2 regions of the Noviherbaspirillum album genome follow, and region 2 is predicted to be linked to the other one. Evidence: predicted binding sites of a transcription regulator. Region 2 holds the regulator's gene; the other holds the start of a gene.

Region 1 (11,829 bases), on a different contig from region 2:
GCCGGGGCAGAAAGAAGTCATCGACAGCGTGCTGCGCCGCTGCCATACCCTGGCCATCATGCCTACCGGCGCCGGCAAGTCCCTGTGCTATCAGCTGCCCGCCTTGAAAATGCCGGGGATGACCATCGTCGTATCCCCGTTGATTTCGCTGATGAAGGACCAGGCCTCCAAGCTGGAAAGCGCGGGCGTAGGCGCGGCGGAGGTCAACAGCACCCTGACCACGCGTGAAGAGGCCTCGGTGCTCGAAAGCATCAAGCAGGCGGATCACGAGTTCGTATTCGTGACACCCGAGCGTCTTTCGGATCCGGGCTTCATGGAAACCATTGCCCACAACCAGATCAGCCTGTTTGTCATCGACGAGGCGCATTGCATCTCGCAATGGGGCCATGACTTCCGCCCCGCCTTCCTGAATCTCGGGGCCGCCATCAAGGCACTGGGCAATCCGACCGTGCTGGCGCTGACCGCCACCGCCACGGACGAAGTGGTAACGGACATCTCAAAGCAATTGGGCCTGGATGACATGCATGTCATAAATACAGGCATATACCGGTCAAATCTTCACTATCGCGCGATCGCGGTGACCGACGATGGCGAGAAGCTGAGCCAGATCCTGCGCCTGGTGCGAGAGGAGGAAGGCTCCGGCATCGTCTATGCGGCGACGGTAAAGGCTGTGGAAGAAGTGCATGAGGCGCTGAAGGAAGCCGGTGAAAGCGTCACCTATTATCACGGCCAGCTTTCGGCGAAGATCCGCTCGCAGAACCAGGACGCCTTCATGAACGGCGAAAGCCGCATCATGGTCGCCACCAATGCATTCGGCATGGGGATCGACAAGGCGGACATCCGGTTCGTGATCCATTATCAGATACCGGGCAATCTCGAAGCCTATTACCAGGAGTCGGGACGCGCGGGACGCGACGGCGAGCCGGCCGACTGCATACTGCTCTACCAGGCGAAGGACAAGCAGGTACAGCAGTTTTTCCTGGCTCGCCGCTATCCCGGTGTTGATGACCTGAGTTCGGTCTATTCGGCCTTGCAGGCCTTGTCCGCCAATGGCAGTTTCGTGTCCTTCGCGCGCCTGCATGAAGAACTGGAAGAATTGTCGGATGCGCGTTTGCAGGTATCGCTCAAACTGCTACGGGATGGCGGACTGCAGGAGCAGAATGATGAACTGGCCTATCGCGTAACCAGGGTCCGGGCCAAGCCCAAGGATCTGGCGCAGCTCGTCGAGACTTACCGCGACAAGACAGCCAGGGATCATGAAGCCCTGGAACGCATGGTGTTTTATGCGCAGACCGGTTTCTGTCGCTGGAAAGTGCTGATTGACTATTTCGGCGAAGAGGCCGATTGGTCGCATTGCGGCGGTTGCGACAATTGCAGGCAGCCGCCGGAACAGGCATTGAGTCCCGAACACATACGCGACCATGCACCTCCTTCGCTGCGCGAGGACAAGGACCCGTTGCCGGATGTCGGTACGGCGGTGCGCGTTCCGAAGTACGGGGAGGGCCGCGTAGTCTCCTCTGCGGGCGACAAGGTAACCATCATCTTCCCGGACCGGCAGACCAAGACCTTCCTGCGCGATTATGTGAAAGCTGCCTGAGGCGCACCGGAAGCGGAAGTGGAAACGGTGCTGCTATCCGGCCGGCTTCATGTAGCTTGCATGATTAATGCACGCTATGCGCATTCATGCATAAGCTGAAATCCGGTTCATTTGTTGAAAAAAACATATTCGCATTGAGATTTATCAAAGCTTGTGCAGGCACTTAAGCCAACCAAGTTTCTCCAATGGCCGTGTATCGGCTTACAACTATATTTTCTTGAGAGGAACCAACATGAAATATTCAGTATTGCTCGCGGCGCTCGTCGCCTCGCTGACCCTGGCTGCTTGCGACAAGAAAGACGGCGGCACCGCCGGCGCAGACGCCGGCAGCACCAGCAGCAGCGCTGGTGCCACAGGCAGCACCGGAGCCACTGGCGGAACCACAGGCAGCACCGGTGCGGCAGGCAGCACTGGCAGCACCGATAGCAGCACAGGCGCCACGACTCCAGGCGCGGCCGGCAGCACCGGAAGCACTGCAGGCGGGACCACCGGCGCAACACCGGGCGGCACTGGCAGCGATGCCTCGAGCGCAGGCGCCACTCCTGGCGGCAGCACTGACAGCACTGGCGGCACCGCGGGAGGATCGAGCACTCCGGGCAGCAGCGGCAGCACAGGCGGCACGACCGGCAGCGCGGGCACCACGAGCAGCGATACCAGTTCCAGCGCAGGCGGCACAACAGGCGGCACAACAGGCGGCACTACCGACTCCGCTGGCAGCACGACTTCCCCTTCCGGCGGCAGTGCGGGCGGTACCGGCGGCAGCGCAGGCGGCGCTTCGAAATAATCGAAGCCTCATCCAGACCAAGGCCGTACCCGGCGCATGCCGGCGTACGGCTTTTTCATTTCGTGCGGCCTTGGCGAAAAGTTCGATGCATTGCACATGCATTTGCTTATTCCATCCCGCTAGCCCGGCACAGGAAACGGCGCCTGCCTTCCGAATTTCATAGCCGGACCGGCTGTATGAACAATTCGCCGCGCAGCATGGGCTTGACCAGTATCTTGTAGGTATCGACATCGAATGCACGCCGGGCCGGGCGCTTGACAGGTTTTCGTCCCTTGGCATGGTCGATCGAGCCGAGATAGGCCCAGTGGTCCACCACATGGGTTTGCTTCCAGCCGTCGCATTCCTCGACGATGCCCATCGCGCCTTCGTATGGCCAGATCATCACCCGCATTTCATTCAATGCCGCCTTGAGGCGCCGGTAATGCTCTTGCGCCGTCTCGACGCCGACGCAGGCGCCGAGGCACCGCGATATCTGATGCGCAAAGCAGGCCCTGCCGCGCGTGGCGGCTTCGAGCCCGGTCAATCCCGGACACAGCATCTGCATCTCGACGATTTCGCGCAGCTTTTCCTGCGCCGCCCTGCGCGTGGCGAACAAGCCGTAGAGATCGGTTGTGCAGGCAAAATCGAGATCTCGCGCATAGACCACTTCCGGCACCGATTTCACATGTGCGCCAAGACGCAACGAGCACATCTCGCGCGTGCGCCGCAGCTTCTTGTTGTGCAGCGGCTGCATTTCCTTGATCAGGCGCGACTCCAGCAGCAGGGCTCCGATGTCGCCGGCGGTGCGCTGGAATTCGACATGGCTGCTTTGCTGCAGCATGCGCGCTTCCTCTGGCGTACGGAGATGGGATAGCACGCGCGTGCGGATGTTGATGCTCTTGCCGATATAAAGAGGCCGGTCATTCTCGTCCCGGAAGATGTAAATGCCGGGCTTGGAAGGCAAGGCGTCGAGACTGGCGCGATCGATATGGTGCGGATACTCGAAGGTATCGGCGGGGTTAGGCTTGATCAGCAAGCCTAGGGAAGTGACACGGGGTTGCATAAGGTACAAAAATCTTTAAGAAAAAATAAAGACAGATCAATCACATACAAATTTGACCAAAAATCGACTAAGCTGCCTCCACGTTATACTGTATATTTATACAGTATAAATTGATGCCTAGCATCGCCATGAAAAGATTAGGAGGTCCGCATGCCCACATTAGTTTCCACCGCAAGGCCGCCCGATGGAGGCCTGTCCTCCCTGTCCCATGCGGTATGGCGAGCTGATCAGATGGCATCGGGCCATTGCGCGGTAACAGCCACCGGCTATTCGTTGCTGGACAAGGAACTGCCGAACGGCGGCTGGCCGAAGGGCAGCCTGATCGAATTGATGATGGAGCAGCCGGGCATCGGCGAAATCCGTCTGCTGCGTTCCGCCTTCAGTGCCATCGCAGGCAAGCGCCGCATCGCGCTGGTACAGCCGCCGCATCTGCCTCACGTTTCGGCCTGGGCAAACTGGGGTCTGCCGATTGACAGCCTGCTCTGGATCCAGGCCGCTCGCAGCGCGGATGCGCTGTGGAGCGCGGAGCAGATCCTTAACAACGGCAGTTGCGGTGCACTGCTCTTCTGGCAATCGCACCTGCGCACCGAGTCGCTGCGGCGCCTTCATCTCGCCGCGCAGGGAAGCGACACGCTGTTCTGGCTAATGCGTCCGCTGGCCTGCATGCGCGATGCTTCTCCGGCGCCGCTGCGCCTGGCCCTGCGTCCCGCGGCCGAGGGCTTGCAGATCCAGATCGTCAAGCGCCGCGGACCGCTCCGCGATGATCCGATTCTCCTGCGCATGAACGACATGCCGGCAGCACCGCATCCGTTCAATGCCCCGCAAGGCGCTCCTTCCCGGCACCAGGCCGGGGCATTGGCAGAGAACGCAGTGCAGGCGCCGGCTGCTGCTTCTCTTGTCGGGGTGATGGCTGCCGAAGTCCCGGCCCATCGCGTTAATTGAACGCGGCGGGAACCGATGCGATCCTGGATCGGCGTACATCTGCCTTGGCTTCCGCTTGAAAGCCTGCGGCCATGCTGGAGCGAACCCGGCAGGCATGTAATCCTCGAACGTGGATACGTGATGGCGACGAGTCCGCAGGCGGCGCATGCCGGCGTGCGTATCGGCATGCGCGCCGCCGGCGTGCAGATGATCTGCCCTGATGCAACGCTGCATGAACGCGACGATGCCAGGGAGCGGGAAGCGCTCGACAGCATCGCCCTCGCCCTGCTGCAGTACACGCCGGAAGTGGCTTTTGCCGAACACAGCAGCCTGCTGCTCGATGTGACTGCCAGCCTGCGTGCATTCGGCGGCCGCCTGGCGCTGGCCCGGCTGGTGCGGCATGGCGTCCGTGCGCTCGGTTTCACGCCGCAGATCAGCATGGCGCCGACGGCACAGGCAGCATGGCTGCTGGCTTATGCCCGGTCAGGCCGCAGGCCGGCGCGGCGCCGGATGATACGCATGGAAAGCATGGCGCGCCGTCTCGATGCGCTGCCTTGCGCCCTGCTGCCGCAAGTACAGCCTTACCTGCCGTGGCTCGAAGGCATCGGCTGCAGGACGCTGGCCGGCCTGCGCAAGCTGCCTCGCGCCGGCCTGCTGCGGCGATGCGACAAAAGTGTGCTGGATGCGCTCGACCGGGCCTATGGGCAGGCCGCCGAACTGCACGATTGGGTGCAGCCGCCGCAGCATTTTGCCGTCCGGATGGAGCTGCCCGATCGCATCGAGCATGCCGAGTCGGCGCTGTTCGCCGCGCGGCGGCTACTGCTGCAGATGACTGGATGGCTGGTTGCCCGGCAGCTGGCGGTGTCGCGCTTCCTCCTGCTGCTTGAACATGAGCGCGGCCGCACCGCGATTGCGCCCACGCCGCTGGAAATCGCACTGGCCGAACCGGTGTGGCAGGAGGAGCACCTGACGCGCCTGCTCAAGGAAAGGCTGGGCCGCATCGAGCTTGTCGCGCCGCTGATCGGCTTGCGGCTTGAAGCGGTCCAGCTTTCCGCCATGCTGCCGCCTACCGAATCGCTGTTTCCCGAGCCTGGCGGAACGCCGGTCGACTTCCACCGCCTGCTGGAGCTTCTCAAGGCGCGGCTGGGCGACCATGGCGTGCTGGCGCCTGCGCCGCAAGCCGATCATCGCCCGGAAGTTTCGAATGCCTGGGCACCGGGCCAGGCTTCGCAACTTGCCGCAAGCCGGCTCGCCTGTTATGCGGAAAGACCGTTCTGGCTGCTCAAGCAGCCGATCGAACTGCTTGTCCGCAATGAACGCCCTTTTTATGGTTCTCCGCTGCGCATGGTGAAGGGACCGGAACGCATCGAGTGCGGCTGGTGGGATGGCAGGCTGATCATGCGCGACTATTTCGTCGCGCAAGCCGAAAACTCGAATTTCTACTGGATCTACCGCGAGCGTCACGGCGTGGAGGCCTGCTGGTTCCTGCAGGGCTTGTTCGGTTGAGGGTTCGGAAATAAAAAATCGAAAGCCAGCGGAATATCCGGAGCCGGTGGCCTGGATGCAGTTGCTGAACAACGCTTGGCAAGCTTCAACGCAAGGTCCGGCAAAAGCACAGCATTTGCATTGGCAAAAAGGCAGCTTGCCGATTTATACTGTATTTTTATACAGTATTTATCAAAAACAACGTGCGCGCCGACCCTCCATCGAAGTCTTCCGATCTGCCTTCCCTGCTGCCCGAGTATGCCGAACTGCATTGCCTTTCCAATTTCACTTTCCTGCACGGCGCCTCGCATCCGGAAGAACTCGTGCTGCGCGCGTCCCAGCTCGGGTACGCCGCGCTGGCCCTGACCGACGAGTGCTCGCTGGCCGGCGTGGTGCGCGCGCATGGCGAAGCGAAGCAGTGCGGGCTGCATCTCATCATCGGCAGCTTTTTCCGGCTCACCCACGCCGACGGCAGGCCGGCATTTTCCCTGATCCTGCTTGCCGCCGACAGGGACGGCTACGGCAACCTGTCGGAACTGATCACGCTGGCGCGCACGCGCGCGCAAAAAGGAAGCTACCTCCTCACGCCGGACGACTTCACCGCGCCGCAGCAAGACCATGCCCACCTGCGCGGCATGCCTGGCTGCCTTGCCCTCCTGCTGCCCTTGCATGGCCTCGACGCCGAGGAACTGGATTCGCAGGCGGCATGGATGGCGCGCGTCTTCCCGTCGCGTGCCTGGATCGCGCTCACCCTGCTCCATCATCCCGGCGATGACCGCCATCGCGCCCTTGTCGGCCAGGCAGCCGGCCGGCATGGCGTGCCGATAGCGGCGACCGGGAATGTGTGCATGCATGTGCGTTCACGCAAGCCGCTGCAGGATACGCTGACAGCCATCCGGCTCGGCAAGCCGATAGCCGAATGCGGCTATGATCTCGCGCCGAATGCGGAACAGCATCTGCGCTCGCGGCTGCGGCTTGCCAATATCTATCCGCCCGCCGCGCTGGCCGAAACCTTGCGCATCGCCGGGCTCTGCGGATTTTCGCTGGATGAACTGCGTTATGAATATCCGGATGAACTGGTTCCTCAAGGTTATACGCCTGCCGCCTACCTGCGGCGCGAGGTCTATGCGGGTGCCATGGAACGATTCCCGGAAGGCGTGCCGCCTGCCGTGCAGCAGCAGCTCGAGCATGAACTCGCGCTGATCGAGGAAAAGCGCTACGAGGCCTATTTCCTGACCGTGTACGACATCGTTCGCTTTGCACGCAGCGTCGGCATTCTCTGCCAGGGGCGCGGTTCGGCCGCCAATTCGGTGGTCTGCTATTGCCTGCGCATCACCGAGGTCGATCCTTCCCGCAGCACCCTGCTGTTCGAGCGCTTCATTTCAAGGGAGCGCGACGAGCCGCCCGATATCGACGTCGACTTCGAACACCAGCGCAGGGAGGAAGTCATCCAGTACATCTACGGGAAGTATGGAAGGCTGCGCGCCGCATTGACCGCCGTGGTCATCAGCTACAAGCCGCGCAGCGTACTGCGCGATGTCGGCAAGGCGCTCGGCGTCGATGCGGGCATCGTCGACCAGGTCGCGAAATCTCACCGCTGGTGGGACGGCAAGAACAGCCTGGCCGAGCGCTTCGCCGAATGCGGAATGGAAAAGGATTCGCTAATGGCCGTGCAATGGGCCGACATCGCGGAAAAGCTGATGCGTTTTCCGCGCCACCTGTCCCAGCATCCGGGCGGCTTCATCATTTCCCGAGGCAAGCTCTCGCGCCTGGTGCCGATAGAAAACGCCGCGATGAAGGACCGCAGCGTGGTGCAGTGGGACAAGGACGATATCGACGCGCTGGGCCTGCTGAAGGTCGACATTCTCGCGCTGGGCATGCTCAGCATGATCCGCCGCGCGCTCGACTTCATCACCGACCTGCGCGGCGAACCCTTCAACCTGCAGGACATTCCTCGGGAAGATCCGGCTACCTATGCGATGATTTCCCGGGCCGACACCATCGGCGTGTTCCAGATCGAGAGCCGGGCGCAGATGACCATGCTGCCGCGCCTGCGCCCCAGGGAATTCTACGACCTGGTGATCCAGGTGGCGATCGTGCGGCCAGGACCGATCCAGGGCGGCATGGTCCATCCCTATCTGCGGCGCAGGCAAGGGCTGGAGCCGGTCACCTACCCCAGCGACAAGATCAGGCAGGCCTTGTCGCGCACGCTTGGCGTGGCCATTTTCCAGGAACAGGTGATGCAGATCGCCATACTTGCGGCCGAATTCACCGCAGGCGAAGCCGACCAGCTGCGGCGTGCGATGGCGGCATGGCGGCGCAAGGGCGACATCGGAAAATTCCAGGACAAGCTGATCGCCGGCATGAGAAGGAACGGCTATGAGGAGGAATTCATCAGTGCCATCGTGCGCCAGATTCACGGTTTTGCCGAATACGGATTTCCGGAAAGCCATGCGGCAAGTTTCGCCCTGCTGGCGTATGCCAGTTCCTGGATCAAGTGCCATGAACCGGCCGCCTTCCTGGCGGCGCTGCTCAACAGCCAGCCGATGGGTTTCTATTCGCCTTCGCAACTGGTCCAGGATGCGCGCCGCCACAATGTGACGGTGCGTCCGGTCGATATTCGCTACAGCGACTGGGATGCCAGGCTGGAATGGAGCGAGGGCGAGGCGGCGTTGCACATGCCCGACGGGCCGCGCTGGGCGGGGACGGAGAATAGGTCGATGAAGAGCCATCCCGGCCAATCAGCCCAGCCCGCGGTACGCCTGGGTTTCAACATGGTGCGCGGACTGTCCTGCGAGGCGGCCTGGCGCATCGAGGAAGCTCGCTCGGTCAAGCCCTTCCCCGACCTGGCGGACCTTGCCCTGCGCGCGCAGCTGAGCCGGCACGACCTGGAGATGCTGGCCAATGCCAATGCGCTCGAAGCGCTGGCCGGGCACCGGCGACAGGCGCTGTGGCATGCGGTGGCATCCGAGCCGGGCAAGGGATTGCTGAGGGGCGCGGGCATTGAAGAAGAGCCGGTGCGGCTCGATGCGCCAACCGAAGGGGAAGGCATCGTGGCGGACTATCACTCCACCGGAGTAACGCTCGGCAGGCATCCGCTGGCCTTGCTGCGAACCGCGCTGGCGGCAAGGAGATTCCTGCCCGCGGACATATTGCACACCTTCGCGGACCGCCAGCTTGCGCGCGCATGCGGCATCGTCACCGTCCGCCAGCGCCCGGAAACGGCCAACGGCACCATGTTCGTCACCCTGGAAGACGAGACCGGGCTGGTCAATGTCATCGTATGGCCAGCGCTGATCGAACGCTATCGCAAGGAATTGCTGGGATCGCAGTTGCTCGGCGTCTATGGGGTATGGCAATGCGAGAGCAATGTGCACCATCTGGTTGCCGGCCGGCTGGTGGACATGTCGGGCCTGCTGGGGCGGCTGCAATTCCGCAGCAGGGATTTTGCGTGAAACCGAGCGTTCGCCGATTAACTGAACAAGGCATCCGCATTGATGTCGGCGAGCGTGGCGCAGCCGCACAAGGCCATCGCAATCTCCAGCTCGTCGCGAAGCAGGCGCACCACGTGCGACACGCCCATGGCGCCCGCATTGGCCAGGCCGAACACATAAGGACGCCCGATCAGGACCGCGTCCGCGCCCAGCGCAATCGCCTTGAACACATCGGTGCCGCGCCGTATGCCGCCATCGGCCAGTATCGGGAACTGCGGCCCCATCGCCGCGCGTATCCTGGGCAATATGGTTGCCGTCGCAGGCACGGTATCGAGCGTGCGTCCGCCATGATTGGAAACAATTACGCCATCGGCGCCGTGTTGCGCCGCAAGCTGCGCATCGCCGGGATGCATGATGCCCTTCAGGATGACTGGCAAGCGCGTGATGCCGCGCAGCCATTCGATGTCTTTCCAGGTCGGCGCGGTTGCCAGGAGCGCATCAAACATGCGGCTTTGATGCTCGTTCAGCATGACGGGTTTGGGAGCCGGCAGGCCGGCAAGATTGACTGCCGATACATCTGGAGGCAGCTTGAAGCCGACACGACGTTCCCGATCCCGCACACCGCTGCTGGAAGCATCGACGGTGACGACCAGCGCTTCATAACCGGCACTCTCGGCACGGCGTACGAGTTCCTTGGTAAAACCGCGATCATGCTGGAAATAGAGCTGAAACCATAACGGCCCGCGCTGCCGCTCCGGCAACACGGCCCGCGCCACATGTTCAAGCAGTACGCTGGCCTGTGAACTCAGAATCAGCCCCGCCCCCTGCATGCTGGCCGCATAGGCGGTCGCCATTTCGCCATCGCGGTGGGCCATGCGTTGAAACGCCACCGGCGCCAGCAGGATGGGATGAGCAAGGGTACGCCCGAATAATGCAGTGCGCGTATGACCGCCAACCAGGTTGCGCAGCACCCGGGGAAACAACTGGATACCGTCCCAGGCGGTACGGTTGGCGCGCAGCGTGATTTCATCCGCGGCGCCTCCGCTGAAATAGGCAAATGCATTGGCATCCAGCCGCTTCGCCGCATGCATTTCATGATCCCCCAGGCTGACAACTCCCTGAGGGATGGGCTCAACGGAAGGAACTCCGCTCATGTGTCGGCCCACATCCGCAACAGGTTGTGGTAAGTGCCGGTCAGCTGCACCACCGAAGGTTCCTGTTCGCCGAGGGAATCGCGCAGCTTCAGCAACGCCATATCCATCTCGAACAGCAGCTGGCGCTGGTCGCTGCCGCGCACCATGCTTTCGATCCAGAAGAAGCTGGCAAGACGCGTTCCCCGCGTCACGGGTGTCACCTGGTGCAGTGTCGTGCCCGGATAGAGCACCAGATCACCGGCCGGCAGCTTGATGCGGCGTTCACCCTGCGGGTCCTGCATCACCAGCTCGCCGCCATCGTATTCGTCAGGTTCGGACAAAAACAAAGTGCAGGACAGATCGGTGCGCACCCATTGCGCGGGGTTGCGTGAGTACAATACGGCGCCGTCGACATGCGCGCCGTAATGATTGCTGTCACCCCCATAGCGGTTGAACAGCGGATTGAAAATCTTGCGCGGCAGGGCCGCGGAAAAGAACAACGGGTCGCGTTGCACTGCAGCCAAGACCAGCGCTTGCAGTTGGCGCGAGACGTCGCTGTCCTGCGACAGCTGCTCGTTGTTCTTGCGGGCGACCGCCTGGCCGCCCGCACTGACCCGTCCGTCCACCCACGGCGCCCCCTGCCCGAGCAATGCCCGGGCAGTTGCCAGTTCGTCGCGAGTGAGGACGTTCTTCAGATGCAGAAGCATCGGCGCTTTCCTAGAAGTTTGCCTTCAGTGTCAGCTCCACGCGACGCGGCGCACCGGGCGCATAGAATCCGCGGTACAGGGAATCGGCATAGAGCCTGTCCGTCAGATTGGTGACGTTCAGCTTGGCGGACCACGTCTGATTGATCGTGTACTCGGCCATCGCATCGACAACGGTGAAGCTGTCCGCCGTCACGTGCCGTGCACCCTCCGGGTTCTGCTGGCCGCGATAAGTCAGGCCGGCGCCAAGGCGAAGTTCGGGCAGGATGCGGTAGGTCGTCCAGAGGCTGCCGCTATGCCTCGGCGTCAGGCCCGGTCGGTCGCCCTCCACCTGTGGACCGGTGCCGGCCGCATTGCGAGCGACATTGCTCTTGTCGATCTTGGCGCGCGGAATCCAGGTATGGTTGAAGAACACTTCCCACTTCGGCGTGATGCGGCCGGCGAGGTTGAACTCCAGGCCCGACGCATGCCGTTTTCCCGACAGGAGCTGCTGGGTGGATGCAGTGTCCGGATCAGTGTTGCGTTCATTGTACTTCTCGCTGTAGAACGCGGCGAGACCAAGCGAAGTGCGCTTTTCGAAGAGCTCCCACTTGCCGCCCAGTTCGAAGTTGCGGCTCTTCTCCGCCGGCGTATTGGCGTCGCGCTCGGCCTGTGAACCGGGTGTCGGCGCGCCCGGGGCGAACTGGTAGGTATCGCCGGAAGTGTTGTAGGAGGTGCCATAGGACACGT
Region 2 (11,829 bases):
TGTCATACAGCGAAATGGTCTGGCCGGCATCCTCGAGCAGGTCGAGAATGTCATCCATGCGGGTAATCAGCTTGTGGATATCGTCGCGGTCGAGCGGTGTGATGAAGGTCTTGTGCAGCAGATCCAATGTCTGGTGCGTCACCTTGTCGGCCTGCTTTTCCACGCTTTCGATGGCATGCACGCGGTTTTCCAGGTCGTCGAAGTTGGTCATCAGCGCAACCATTTCCTTCGCTCCTTTGACGCACAATTCGCCGTGCTGGATGAAAAGATCAAAGAATTTGCCCTCGTTGGGCATCAGTCGTCCGAACATGATTGCACTCTCAAATGTCGTATCGTTAAATTGGTGTCGGCGCTCCTCCGGTGCCGTTTTCCTCTTGCCTGGTACCGATCGTCTAATGCTTATTTCACATGGCGAGGAGCGCCGCGAATTGTCTACTCGTTGTCGAATACCGCGTTGCCACCGGTGTAATTGTCGAACTTGGTGTACTCCCCGAGGAAAGTCAGTCGCACGGTGCCGATCGGACCGTTACGCTGCTTGCCGACGATGATTTCCGCCGTACCCTTGTCCGGAGAATCGGGGTTATATACCTGATCCCGGTAGATGAACAGGATGACGTCCGCATCCTGTTCGATGGCGCCCGATTCGCGCAAGTCGGACATTACGGGTCGCTTGTTCGGGCGCTGTTCGAGCGAGCGGTTCAACTGGGACAGCGCAATGACGGGGCAATTGAGTTCCTTCGCCAATCCCTTGAGGTTTCGTGAAATCTCGGAAATCTCGGTCGCGCGGTTTTCACCCGGCGAACTGGCCGACATGAGCTGGATATAGTCGATGATGATCAGGCCGAGCCTGCCACACTGGCGCGCAAGCCGGCGCGAGCGCGCGCGCAGCTCGATCGAGCTCAGCGCAGGCGTCTCGTCGATGTAGATCTGCACCTCGTTCATCTTCTGGATGGCATGCGTCAGGCGCGGCCAGTCCTCGTCGTTCAGACGGCCCGTGCGCAGCCGGTGCTGGTCGAGGCGCCCCACCGAACCGAGCATACGCATCGCCAGCTGGGCACCGCCCATTTCCATGGAAAATACGGCCACCGGCAAGCCGCTGTCAATCGCAACGTTCTCACCGATGTTGATGGAGAAGGCAGTCTTACCCATCGACGGACGCCCGGCGACGATGATCAGGTCGCCAGGCTGCAGGCCCGAGGTCATCCGGTCGAGATCGACGAAACCGGTGGGCACGCCGGTGATGTCGTTTTGATTGTCGCGGTTGTACAGCTCGTCGATGCGCTCGACGACCTGGGTAAGCAGCGGCTGGATTTCAAGAAAGCCCTGGGCTCCGCGCGCGCCCTCCTCCGCGATGGCGAAGATTTTCGATTCGGCTTCGTCGAGCAGCTGCTTGACTTCCTTGCCCTGCGGATTAAAGGCCTGGCCGGATATTTCATCCGATACCGTGATCAGTTTGCGCAGCACGCCGCGATCGCGAACGATTTCCGCATAGCGGCGGATGTTTGCCGCCGAAGGCGTGTTCTGCGCCAATGCGTTCAGGTAGGTAAGACCACCGACCTCTTCGGCCTTGCCGCTGTTGGTCAGCGCCTCATAGACGGTGATCACATCCGCCGGACGGGTTGCATTGATCAGCTTGACGATGTGCTGAAAGATGACGCGGTGGTCGTAGCGATAGAAATCGTCTTCACTGACGAAGTCCGCAATACGGTCCCAGGCAGCATTGTCGAGCAGGAGGCCGCCGAGCACGGACTGTTCTGCTTCGATGGAATGAGGGGGGATGCGAAGCGCATCCAGCTGGGGATCAGTGCGGGTATTCATGGCGCGCATTATACCTTCTCGTCCAATACGGAAATACGCGTGGCACCGGAATTTCAGTTCCGTGACACAAATTTGTTGCATGTGGTGAATTGGCTAACCGAATGAAAGCCGCACGACAAGAAGCCTGGGACGAGCCCCGGAAATATTATGTTCGTTTAATTCAAAATCTTTCGGCAAGGGCAATAACGGTATCGGCGGCGTGGACGACATCCGGTTCCATATACCGTTATACCCTCTTTCAGGCGCCGTCAGCAGGCGGCATCGACGCGTCAAGCGTGGTAGTGCCAATTGCTAACGGCTCCGCCCGATAGGGCACGTTTTTCAAGCACAATAAAAAAAGCCAGCTTGCGCTGGCTTTTTGCACTGGTACTACTGAACTCAGACTTGCTGCTCGCCCACGATAGAAACAGTGATCTCGGCAACGACATCGGTGTGCAGTGCAACCGAAATCGGATGCTCGCCAACGACCTTCAGCGGACCTTGCGGCATGCGGATCTGAGCCTTCTCGACCGGGAAGCCCTGCTTGGTTACCGCGGCTGCGATATCGGCGTTAGTCACCGAACCGAACAGGCGGCCGTCAACGCCGGCTTTCTGGGAGATCTGAACAGTGGAGCCATTGAGCTTCTCGCCCTGTGCCTGCGCAGCTGCCAGCTTTTCAGCCGCAGCCTTCTCGAGGTCAGCACGCTTGGCTTCGAATTCGGCAACTGCTGTCGATGTGGCGCGACGGGCCTTGCGCTGGGGGATCAGGAAGTTACGTGCATAACCATCCTTGACCTTCACTACTTCACCGAGGTCGCCGAGATTAACGACTTTTTCCAACAGAATAACTTGCATTTCTTTCTCCTATTCTCAGTCGTCAATTAAGCGTTGTGCAGGTCGGTGTACGGCAGCAGTGCCAGATAACGTGCGCGCTTGATTGCGGTGTCGACCTGACGCTGATAGTGCGCCTTGGTGCCGGTCAGACGTGCCGGCATGATCTTGCCGTTTTCCTGGACGAAGTCCTTCAGGGTGTCGACGTCCTTGTAATCTACCTGTTCAACGCCGGCGGCGGTGAAGCGGCAGAATTTCTTGCGCTTGAACAGCGGGTTCTGCTGTTGGCGCTTTTGCTTGAGTTTGCTCTTGTCGAATTTTTTACCGAATGCCATGGTTGGCTCCTGTACTGTATCTAGTGATCTGGTGAATAAGTCTCGAATTCCGTCACATGGAAGACGAGACTTTTGCTGTTGCGGTTCTTGCGCGCGAGGAATCCGGTGAACGTGTACATGACGCCCAATTCAGCCTGATTGAACCGGCCGGAAATTTCTCCGGCCGCGACGGCGATCATCTCGAATTCAATCTGGCGAGGGATACCTGCCTCAATCTGCTCCGACACATGCATCAGCTTGGCTGAAACGATCGGTATGCCTGCCGGGGTGTAACGCATTACTTCGCGTTCGGCAATCGAGGCAATCAGACGAAACTGGTTCACACTCCCCTGCTGACGCAATTACGCCGCAGTTGCCTCGGAACGCTGGCTCTTGGCAGCATCTTCCTTCTGCACAGCCTTCATCATCGGGGACGGGGAAGTCTCGGCCTTCTTCATCTTGACGGTCAGGTGACGCAGGACGGCATCATTGAACTTGAAGCTGGTTTCAATTTCAGCCAGCGTCTCGCCGTCGCACTCGATATTCATGCAGACGTAATGCGCCTTGGCCAGTTTCTCGATCATGTAAGCCATTTGACGGCGGCCCCAGTCCTCAACGCGATGCACCTTGCCGTTGCGGGCGCTCACGATACCTTTGTAGCGCTCGATCATCGCAGGCACTTGCTCGCTCTGATCCGGATGGACGATAAAAACGATTTCATAATGACGCATGTAATCTCCTTATGGACGGATTAAACAATCGCCCACCCCGGCGTCAAGACGGGTGTGGGAAGAGGAAAGCCCGCTATGATAACCCGCCCTCAATAAAAGCTCAATACTTTCAGGGACTTATTCCGCCCGGTTTGCCTTATCCCGTGCTACGGTCAAAAGCCGCTTGCAATTGGACAAAAGCTGTATAAAAATACAGGCTGTCTATATCAACAGGGCTCTTCTCTCGCGAGACGCGTTCATTTCCTGGGCCGGAACCATGCTCAAACTCACTGCACGCCAGGAGCAAATCCTGAACCTCATCCGCGAAGCCATCGACAATACCGGCTTCCCTCCCACCCGCGCTGAAATCGCAAGCGAACTCGGCTTCAAGTCGGCCAATGCCGCGGAAGAACATTTGCAGGCACTCGCTCGCAAAGGCGCGATTGAAATTTCGCCAGGCACCTCCCGCGGCATCCGGCTGCTCGACATGAACGGCAACGGCACCGTCCGCTTCGGCGGCCACCAGCTGTCCTTGCCGCATCCATCGCTGATGCAGTTGAACTTGCCGCTGATCGGACGCGTCGCGGCCGGTTCGCCGATTCTTGCGAACGAACATGTCGAAGCCAATTATCGCGTCGACCCTTCATTGTTCTCCGCGAAGCCCGACTATCTCCTCAAGGTCAGGGGCTTGTCGATGCGGGACATAGGCATTCTTGACGGCGACCTGCTTGCAGTCAAGAAATCCGACACAGCGAAGAACGGCCAGATCGTCGTCGCCCGCCTCGGCGATGAAGTGACTGTCAAGCGTTACAAAAAAACAGGTTCGCTGATCGAACTGTTACCCGAAAATCCCGATTTCGAACCGATACGGGTTGATTCCGGTGATGAAAGCTTTGCCCTTGAAGGCCTGGCGGTCGGCTTGCTGCGCTCCTGGCACTGATTTACCGCATCAGGCCACGCTGAATCGGCGCGAAGTATTGAATATGCAAAGACTGTTCAATGCTTCGTTTTCGCAAGAATCTGGCGAGCAATGCCTCTGAGGATATTGACCTCTTCCGTTTCCAGTTGCGTCCGCGAAAATAAGCGACGCAGCCTGGGCATCAGCTTCTTAGGATTCTCCGGATCCAGGAATTCTATGGCGACCAAGGCTTTTTCTAGATGGTCATACATGCCATCTATCTGCGTCACGCCGGCCGCCTCCCCTTGAAATCCGATGGGCGAGGCACCAATTTCATTGCCGGTTTCAGCAACCCTCGCCTCATAGGCGAGAATCTGTACGGCTTGCGCAAGGTTCAATGAGGAATATGCCGGGTTGGCCGGAATATTGATCAATGCGTTGCAGCGCTCGATGATCTCGTTTGGCAAGCCGTAGCGCTCGCTTCCGAACACCAGTGCAGCATTCAGCAAAGGATCGCCAGCCAGGGTCGCGGCAAGCGACCTTGGCGTTGCCACCGGCGGAGAAAACTCCCGCAGGCGAGCGGTCAATGCAGCCGCGAAGTTGCAGCCATCGATGGCTTCCTCGAATGAACCGACCACGCGCGCCTTTTCCAGCACATCCTGTGCTCCACTGGCGAATGCGAGCGCTTCTTCCTGTGTGGTCGCGTCGGTGAACCGCGGGTTCACCAGAACCAGCTCCGAAAATCCCATTGTTTTCATTGCACGCGCGACCGCGCCGATATTGCCGGGATGACTTGTTTCGACAAGCACGAAGCGTAGCCGGGGAAAAACAGAAGTATTGGTTTGTGGCTGGTTCATTTAGAATAGCGGGATTGCGCGGCACGAAATCAGGTCTCCGATGCCGCATTGCTCATTAATATTATTTGATGCGGTTCCGAACGCGGTTGGCGTGGGAGCCGCAATTTTAACGGAACCTCTATGCATCCCATGCTGAATACGGCGGTCAAGGCCGCCCGTCGCGCCGCCTCGATTATCAATCGCGCAACTTTCGATCTCGATCGTATCCAGGTTACAGAGAAAAGGCACAACGACTTTGTGACCGAAGTGGACCAGGCCGCCGAGCAGGCGATCATCGACGTTCTGAAAACAGCATATCCCGACCACGCAATCCTTGCCGAAGAGTCCGGCGCATCGAGCAATCTCCATGACGAGAATGAAAATGTCTGGATCATCGATCCCCTCGACGGCACCACCAATTTCATCCACGGCTTTCCGCAATACTGCGTTTCGATCGCCTTGCAGCAGCGCGGCCAGATTACCCAGGCGGTCATCTTCGATCCGACTCGCAACGATCTCTTTACGGCCACCAAGGGCGCCGGGGCCTATCTGAATGAAAAGCGCATCCGTGTTGCACGTCGCGACAAGATGGCCGATGCCCTGATCGGTACTGGCTTCCCGTTCCGCGACATGGCGGGCCTGGACGAATACCTGAAGATGTTCAAGGTCATGACCGAAAAATGCGCAGGGCTTCGCCGCCCGGGCGCGGCCGCACTCGACCTGGCCTATGTCGCCGCCGGACGGCTTGACGGCTTCTTCGAGAAAGGACTGCAGACCTGGGACATGGCGGCCGGCTCGCTGCTGGTCACCGAAGCCGGCGGCATCGTCGGCAATTTTTCCGGCGATTCCGATTACCTTTACAAGGGCAATGTCATCGCCGGCAGCCCCAAGGTGTTTGCGCAGATGGTCAACCTGCTGTCGCCATTCGCCAAATAAGTTTTTCTCTTCAATGTGGACGGGTCGGGCGTGTCTTCACATGACACCTGCCCGAGTCGGGTGCGCAGTATTCCGCAGGCCTTACCCCCTGCCGCGCCGCTGATACAGCCTCGACACATTTCCACCGATAGCCTGTCTTCGGGCGTGATACCCGAACAGGCACCTTCTTGTGAGTTTCAATGTCTTTTTCCGAACTTGGCCTAGCCAGTGAAATCGTCCGCGCCGTTACCGAACAAGGCTACAGCGCCCCGACACCGATTCAGGCCCAGGCCATCCCTGCAGTATTGTGCGGCGGCGACCTGCTGGCCGGAGCCCAGACCGGCACCGGCAAGACCGCCGGCTTCACGCTGCCCCTGCTGCAACGCCTGTCCTCCACCCTCCCGAAGACCCCCGGCACCAGGCCGGTCCGCGCCCTCGTTCTTACACCGACGCGGGAGCTTGCCGCGCAGGTCGAGGACAGCGTGCGCACCTACGGCAAGTACCTCAAGCTGAAGTCCGCGGTCATCTTCGGCGGCGTCAATGTCAATCCGCAGATCAAGACGCTGGCCAACGGCGTCGACATCCTGGTGGCGACGCCGGGGCGCCTGCTCGACCATCTGCAGCAAGGCACCGTCAATCTCTCGCACGTTGAGATTCTGGTTCTCGATGAAGCGGACCGGATGCTGGACATGGGTTTCATCCGCGACATCCGCCGCATCCTGGCGATCTTGCCGAAGCAGCGCCAGAACCTGCTGTTCTCGGCCACTTTCTCGGACGAGATCAAGGCATTGGCCGACAGCCTGCTGAATTCGCCGGCAATGATCGAAGTGGCGCGGCGCAACTCCACCGTCGAAGTCATCAGCCAGAAAATCCACCCGGTGGACCGCAACCGCAAGCATCCGCTGCTGGCGCACCTGATCAAGTCGAACGACTGGACGCAGGTCCTGGTCTTCACCCGCACCAAGCATGGCGCGAACAAGCTCGTCGAACAGCTCGGCAAGGATGGCATCACCGGCATGGCCATCCACGGCAACAAGAGCCAGGCGGCCCGTACGCGTGCCCTGAGCGAATTCAAGGACGGCAGCCTGCAGGTGCTGGTTGCGACCGATATCGCGGCGCGCGGCATTGACATCGACCAGTTGCCGCACGTGGTCAATTATGACCTGCCCAACGTGCCGGAAGACTATGTGCACCGGATCGGTCGTACCGGCCGTGCCGGCGCAACAGGCGAGGCGGTATCCCTGGTCTGCGTCGATGAGCACGACATGCTCAAGGGCATTGAAAAGCTGATCAAGCGTTCGCTGCCGCAGGAGGTCATCCCCGGGTTCGAGCCCGATCCCAATGCCCGCCCGCAGCCGATTCAGTTGCGCAGCAATACTCCGCCAGCACGTGGCGGCAACGGCAATGGCGGCAGGCGCCAGGGCAATCCGGCAGGCAAGCAGGAGCGTCAGCACGCTGCGCCGCAACCCGCAGCCTCGAAGCCGCCCCACAAGAATCCGCCAAAAACCGGGGCGTTGCTGGCTGCGCCTTCATCAGCGAGACGGCCCGCCGGAAAAGCGCCGGCGGCCAAAACCCCTGCGCCGCAGCGCACTGGCGGCCGTGGCCGCTAAGATGAATCGGGCCCGGCATCCGGAATAGCGGAGCGGGGCTCGGCCATCGCCCATGCAGTCATGTCCCTCGCAAAAGCATTCCCCTTGAATGCTTCTTTGATTCAGGGCCGCTCCCGGCATTAAAATGGCAGATTATTGTTTGCCTGAAAAGAAAGACTGGAATGGCTTTTGTTTCTGCTTCCGCCGCAGATACCGGATCACCCGCCCGTATCGATGACATGCTGGAGAAACATACCCCCATGATGCAGCAGTATCTGCGCATCAAGGCGGATTATCCGAACACCCTGGTGTTCTACCGCATGGGCGATTTCTACGAGCTGTTCTTCGACGATGCGGAACGATCCGCGCGCATGCTGGGCATCACGCTCACCCAGCGCGGATCATCCAACGGCAATCCGATCAAGATGGCGGGAGTGCCCTTTCATTCAGTGGACCAGTATCTGGCCAAGCTGATCAAGCTCGGCGAGTCGGTCGCGATCTGCGAACAGATCGGCGATCCTGCGACCAGCAAGGGGCCTGTGGAGCGCAAAGTCGTGCGCGTCATCACGCCAGGCACCCTAACCGACTCCGACCTGCTGCCGGAGAAATCCGAGCGGCCACTGCTGGCAGTGTTCACGCAAAGCCAGCGCAAGACCGTCACCGTCGGCCTGGCATGGCTTTCAATGGCCAGCGGCGCGTTGAAGCTGATGGAATTCGCCGGCGACAGCCGGGCATTCGAAACAAGGCTCAAGCAGGAGCTGGAACGCATCGCCCCCGCCGAGATCCTGCTCGCCGACCAGGCGGAACTGATGCATCTCCAATCCGGCTCGGGCAAGTTCACGTCCGTGCCGGCATGGCACTTCGACGCGGCAAGCGGAAAAAAGGCATTGCAGGACCAGCTGGGTGTGTCCACGCTGACCGGCTTCGGCGCCGAGCATTTCAGCGCCGCCGTCGGCGCCGCAGGCGCCCTGCTCCGCTACGCGCAATCCACCCAAGGCAAGGGGCTGCAGCATGTACGCACGCTGGCTGTCGAGGCCGAGAACGAGTACATCGGCCTCGATGCCGCAACGCGCAGGAACCTGGAGCTCACGGAAACTTTGCGCGGCCAGGACGACAGCTCGTCGCCCACGCTGTTTTCCATGCTCGACCACTGCCGCACCGCGATGGGATCGCGCATGCTGCGCCACTGGCTGCACCATGCGCGACGTGATCAGGACGTGGCGCGCTCGAGGCACGCGGCGATCAATGCATTGATGCGCGCCGATGCGTCGTCGGGTTTGTCAGCCACGCTGGCAGCAGTGCCAGATGTCGAACGCATCACAACGCGAGTCGCCCTGTTCACGGCGCGGCCGCGCGATCTGGCCGGGCTGCGCAGCGGCTTGCAGCAGCTGCCTTCGCTGCGAGCCTATGTCGCCATGTGCAATCGGGATGCGGACGCGCCCCTGCTGCAGAATATCCACGAAGCATTTGCCACGCCGGCCGAATGTCTAGACCTGCTCGAGCGCGGCATCGCCCTGGAGCCGGCCGCACTGGTACGCGACGGCGGCGTCATTGCGCGCGGTTACGATGGCGAGCTCGACGAACTGCGCGCGCTCTCCGAAAATGCCGGCCAGTTCCTGGTCGACCTGGAGACGCGTGAGCGGACACGTACCGGGATCTCAAATCTGCGTGTCGAATACAACAAGGTGCATGGCTTCTACATCGAAGTCACGCATGGGCAGACCGACAAGGTGCCGGACGATTATCGCCGCCGCCAGACCCTGAAGAACGCCGAACGATACATCACGCCGGAGCTGAAGGCATTCGAAGACAAGGCGCTGTCCGCCCAGGAACGCGCGCTGGGCCGCGAGAAATTTCTTTACGAACAGCTGCTGGCCAGCCTGACGCCATTCATCGGCGTTCTGCAAACCATTGCGCAGGCGCTGGCCCAGCTTGACACGCTGGTCGCGTTGGCCGATCACGCGATGCGCAATAACTGGTGCGCACCGCAATTGGTGACCGAGCCGCGCATCTTTATCGAACAGGGGCGACATCCGGTCGTTGAAAACCAGATCGAGCGCTTCATTGCCAACGACTGCGAGCTCGGCAACGAGCGCAAGCTCCTGCTGATCACCGGCCCCAATATGGGCGGCAAGTCCACCTTCATGCGGCAGGTGGCGCTGATCACCCTGCTGGCATACGTCGGCAGTTTCGTGCCGGCGACCCAGGCCGCGATCGGTCCCATCGACCGCATCTTCACCCGCATCGGCGCGGCCGACGATCTCGCAGGCGGCCGCTCCACCTTCATGGTCGAGATGACCGAGTCGGCAGCGATCCTGAATAACGCGACCGAGCATTCTCTGGTGCTGATGGATGAAGTCGGCCGCGGCACGTCAACCTTCGACGGCCTTGCCCTGGCATGGGCCATCGCGCGGCACCTGATCGAGACCAGCCGCAGCTTCACGCTGTTTGCCACGCACTACTTCGAACTGACTCAACTGCCCGAGAGCTACCCGACCGCTGCCAACGTGCATCTGTCGGCGGTCGAGCACAAGGACAGCATTGTCTTCCTGCATGCGGTGCAGGCAGGACCGGCGTCGCAAAGCTATGGTCTCCAGGTGGCGCAGCTGGCGGGCGTTCCGCAATCCGTCATCAAGGCCGCGCGAAAGCACCTGGCGGCGCTGGAGGCGCATTCCATTCAGCCTACGCCGCAGTTCGACCTGTTTGCCCAGAGCATGACGGATCCCGGCTTGCCTGAAGAGGATGAGGAAGAAGCGGCGCAATCAACCACCGCCGCAGCGCTGCTGGCCGCGCTGGCCGACACCGATCCGGATGCCATGTCGCCGCGCGAAGCGCTTGACGCTCTCTATCGCCTGAAAAATCTGGCCGCTGCCAAATGAAGAACGGGGTCATTCGCTGGCTTGCATTCTGCCTTCTTGTCGGTGGCGGGATGCCGGCTGCGGGACAGGACCAGGATTTCAGCTTCAGCGTCATTTCGGATGTCATCAAGCGTCCTGGCGACGAACCGGAATTGCAGGAAGCGATCGAGAAGACCGATGCGGACAGTCTGGCATTCGTGGTTGCCAGCGGCATCAAGGCCGCCAGCGAACCCTGCACGGATGCGGTTTACGAGCGCCGGAAAGCGCTGCTTGACGAAGCCAAGAATGGCCTCATCGTGTCCTTGTCGGCAAGCGATTGGGCGGAGTGCAAGAATGCAGGCGGAAGGCCCGCAGCGGTCAGCAAGCTGAACTTCCTGCGGGAGCTGTTTTTCACGGACGAATTTTCAGCGGGCGGCACCAGGATTCCGCTCGTCAGGCAATCGACCATTGCCAAGTTTCGCGATTTTCCCGAGAATGCAAGATGGGAAGTAGGCAACACCATGTTTGCCACGCTGAATCTGCCTCGGAACAACAATCATTACATATTGGATGCCGGGCGCAACAGCGAATTCGAAGACCGTCTTGTGGCAAATCGGGATTGGCTGAACCGCGTATTCAGCTATGCGACGCGCCGCCGCCTCGATGGCATTGTACTGTTCAGCGACGGCAATCCCCTATCACCCCCCGTATCGAAAGCCATCAAGCGCGATGGCTACTCGGAGACGAGAAAACTTATCCAGGGCTTGTCGCAAAAGTTCGCGGGCAAGGTGCTGCTGATCCATAGCCAGCCCAACCGCGATGCGGCCGCGGGATCGATACGTTGGCGGAATAATCTGGGGGAACTGGACGCAAGCTCGGGATGGGTGAAGATCAGAGTCAGCCAGTCCGGGAATGAGGTGTTCACGGTGCAGGCCGCGGCGCCACGCGTTTCCGTTTCCTCATCCTCGGAAACTCGTTGAATTGACAAATCCGGGCCCACGCATTGCGTTCGCAGGCGAGATTCATCGGGCGTTCCTGCGTAGCGTCGAAACACCGGCGGCTCCGGCAGAAAAAACCGGAGCCGCTTGATTCGATTCAGTGA

The links. The regulator LexA, encoded in region 2, represses DNA repair genes until DNA is damaged. The targets are predictions, from matches to a motif close to ACTGTATNNNNATACAGT.
Region 1: imuA (translesion DNA synthesis-associated protein ImuA) is a predicted target of LexA. The motif match lies at 3,511-3,528, and genes of this name have one in related genera.

The regions. Positions count from the first base shown of each region.
Region 1 is NZ_JAWIIV010000022.1:21,485-33,313, reverse strand. It holds gene RY831_RS21845 (RecQ family ATP-dependent DNA helicase) at 1-1,597, shown strand, start outside; gene RY831_RS21840 (hypothetical protein) at 1,830-2,381, shown strand; gene RY831_RS21835 (GIY-YIG nuclease family protein) at 2,539-3,423, opposite strand; gene imuA (translesion DNA synthesis-associated protein ImuA) at 3,574-4,365, shown strand; gene RY831_RS21825 (Y-family DNA polymerase) at 4,381-5,850, shown strand; gene RY831_RS21820 (error-prone DNA polymerase) at 6,033-9,284, shown strand; gene RY831_RS21815 (alpha-hydroxy acid oxidase) at 9,302-10,417, opposite strand; gene RY831_RS21810 (Fe2+-dependent dioxygenase) at 10,414-11,103, opposite strand; gene RY831_RS21805 (TonB-dependent receptor) at 11,114-11,829, opposite strand, start outside.
Region 2 is NZ_JAWIIV010000029.1:54,973-66,801, reverse strand. It holds gene RY831_RS24960 (DUF47 domain-containing protein) at 1-310, opposite strand, end outside; gene RY831_RS24955 (replicative DNA helicase) at 433-1,818, opposite strand; gene rplI (50S ribosomal protein L9) at 2,197-2,652, opposite strand; gene rpsR (30S ribosomal protein S18) at 2,679-2,963, opposite strand; gene priB (primosomal replication protein N) at 2,984-3,286, opposite strand; gene rpsF (30S ribosomal protein S6) at 3,305-3,673, opposite strand; gene lexA (transcriptional repressor LexA) at 3,930-4,592, shown strand; gene RY831_RS24925 (RNA methyltransferase) at 4,649-5,407, opposite strand; gene RY831_RS24920 (inositol monophosphatase family protein) at 5,528-6,322, shown strand; gene RY831_RS24915 (DEAD/DEAH box helicase) at 6,502-7,911, shown strand; gene mutS (DNA mismatch repair protein MutS) at 8,073-10,769, shown strand; gene RY831_RS24905 (hypothetical protein) at 10,766-11,707, shown strand; gene RY831_RS24900 (FKBP-type peptidyl-prolyl cis-trans isomerase) at 11,823-11,829, opposite strand, start outside.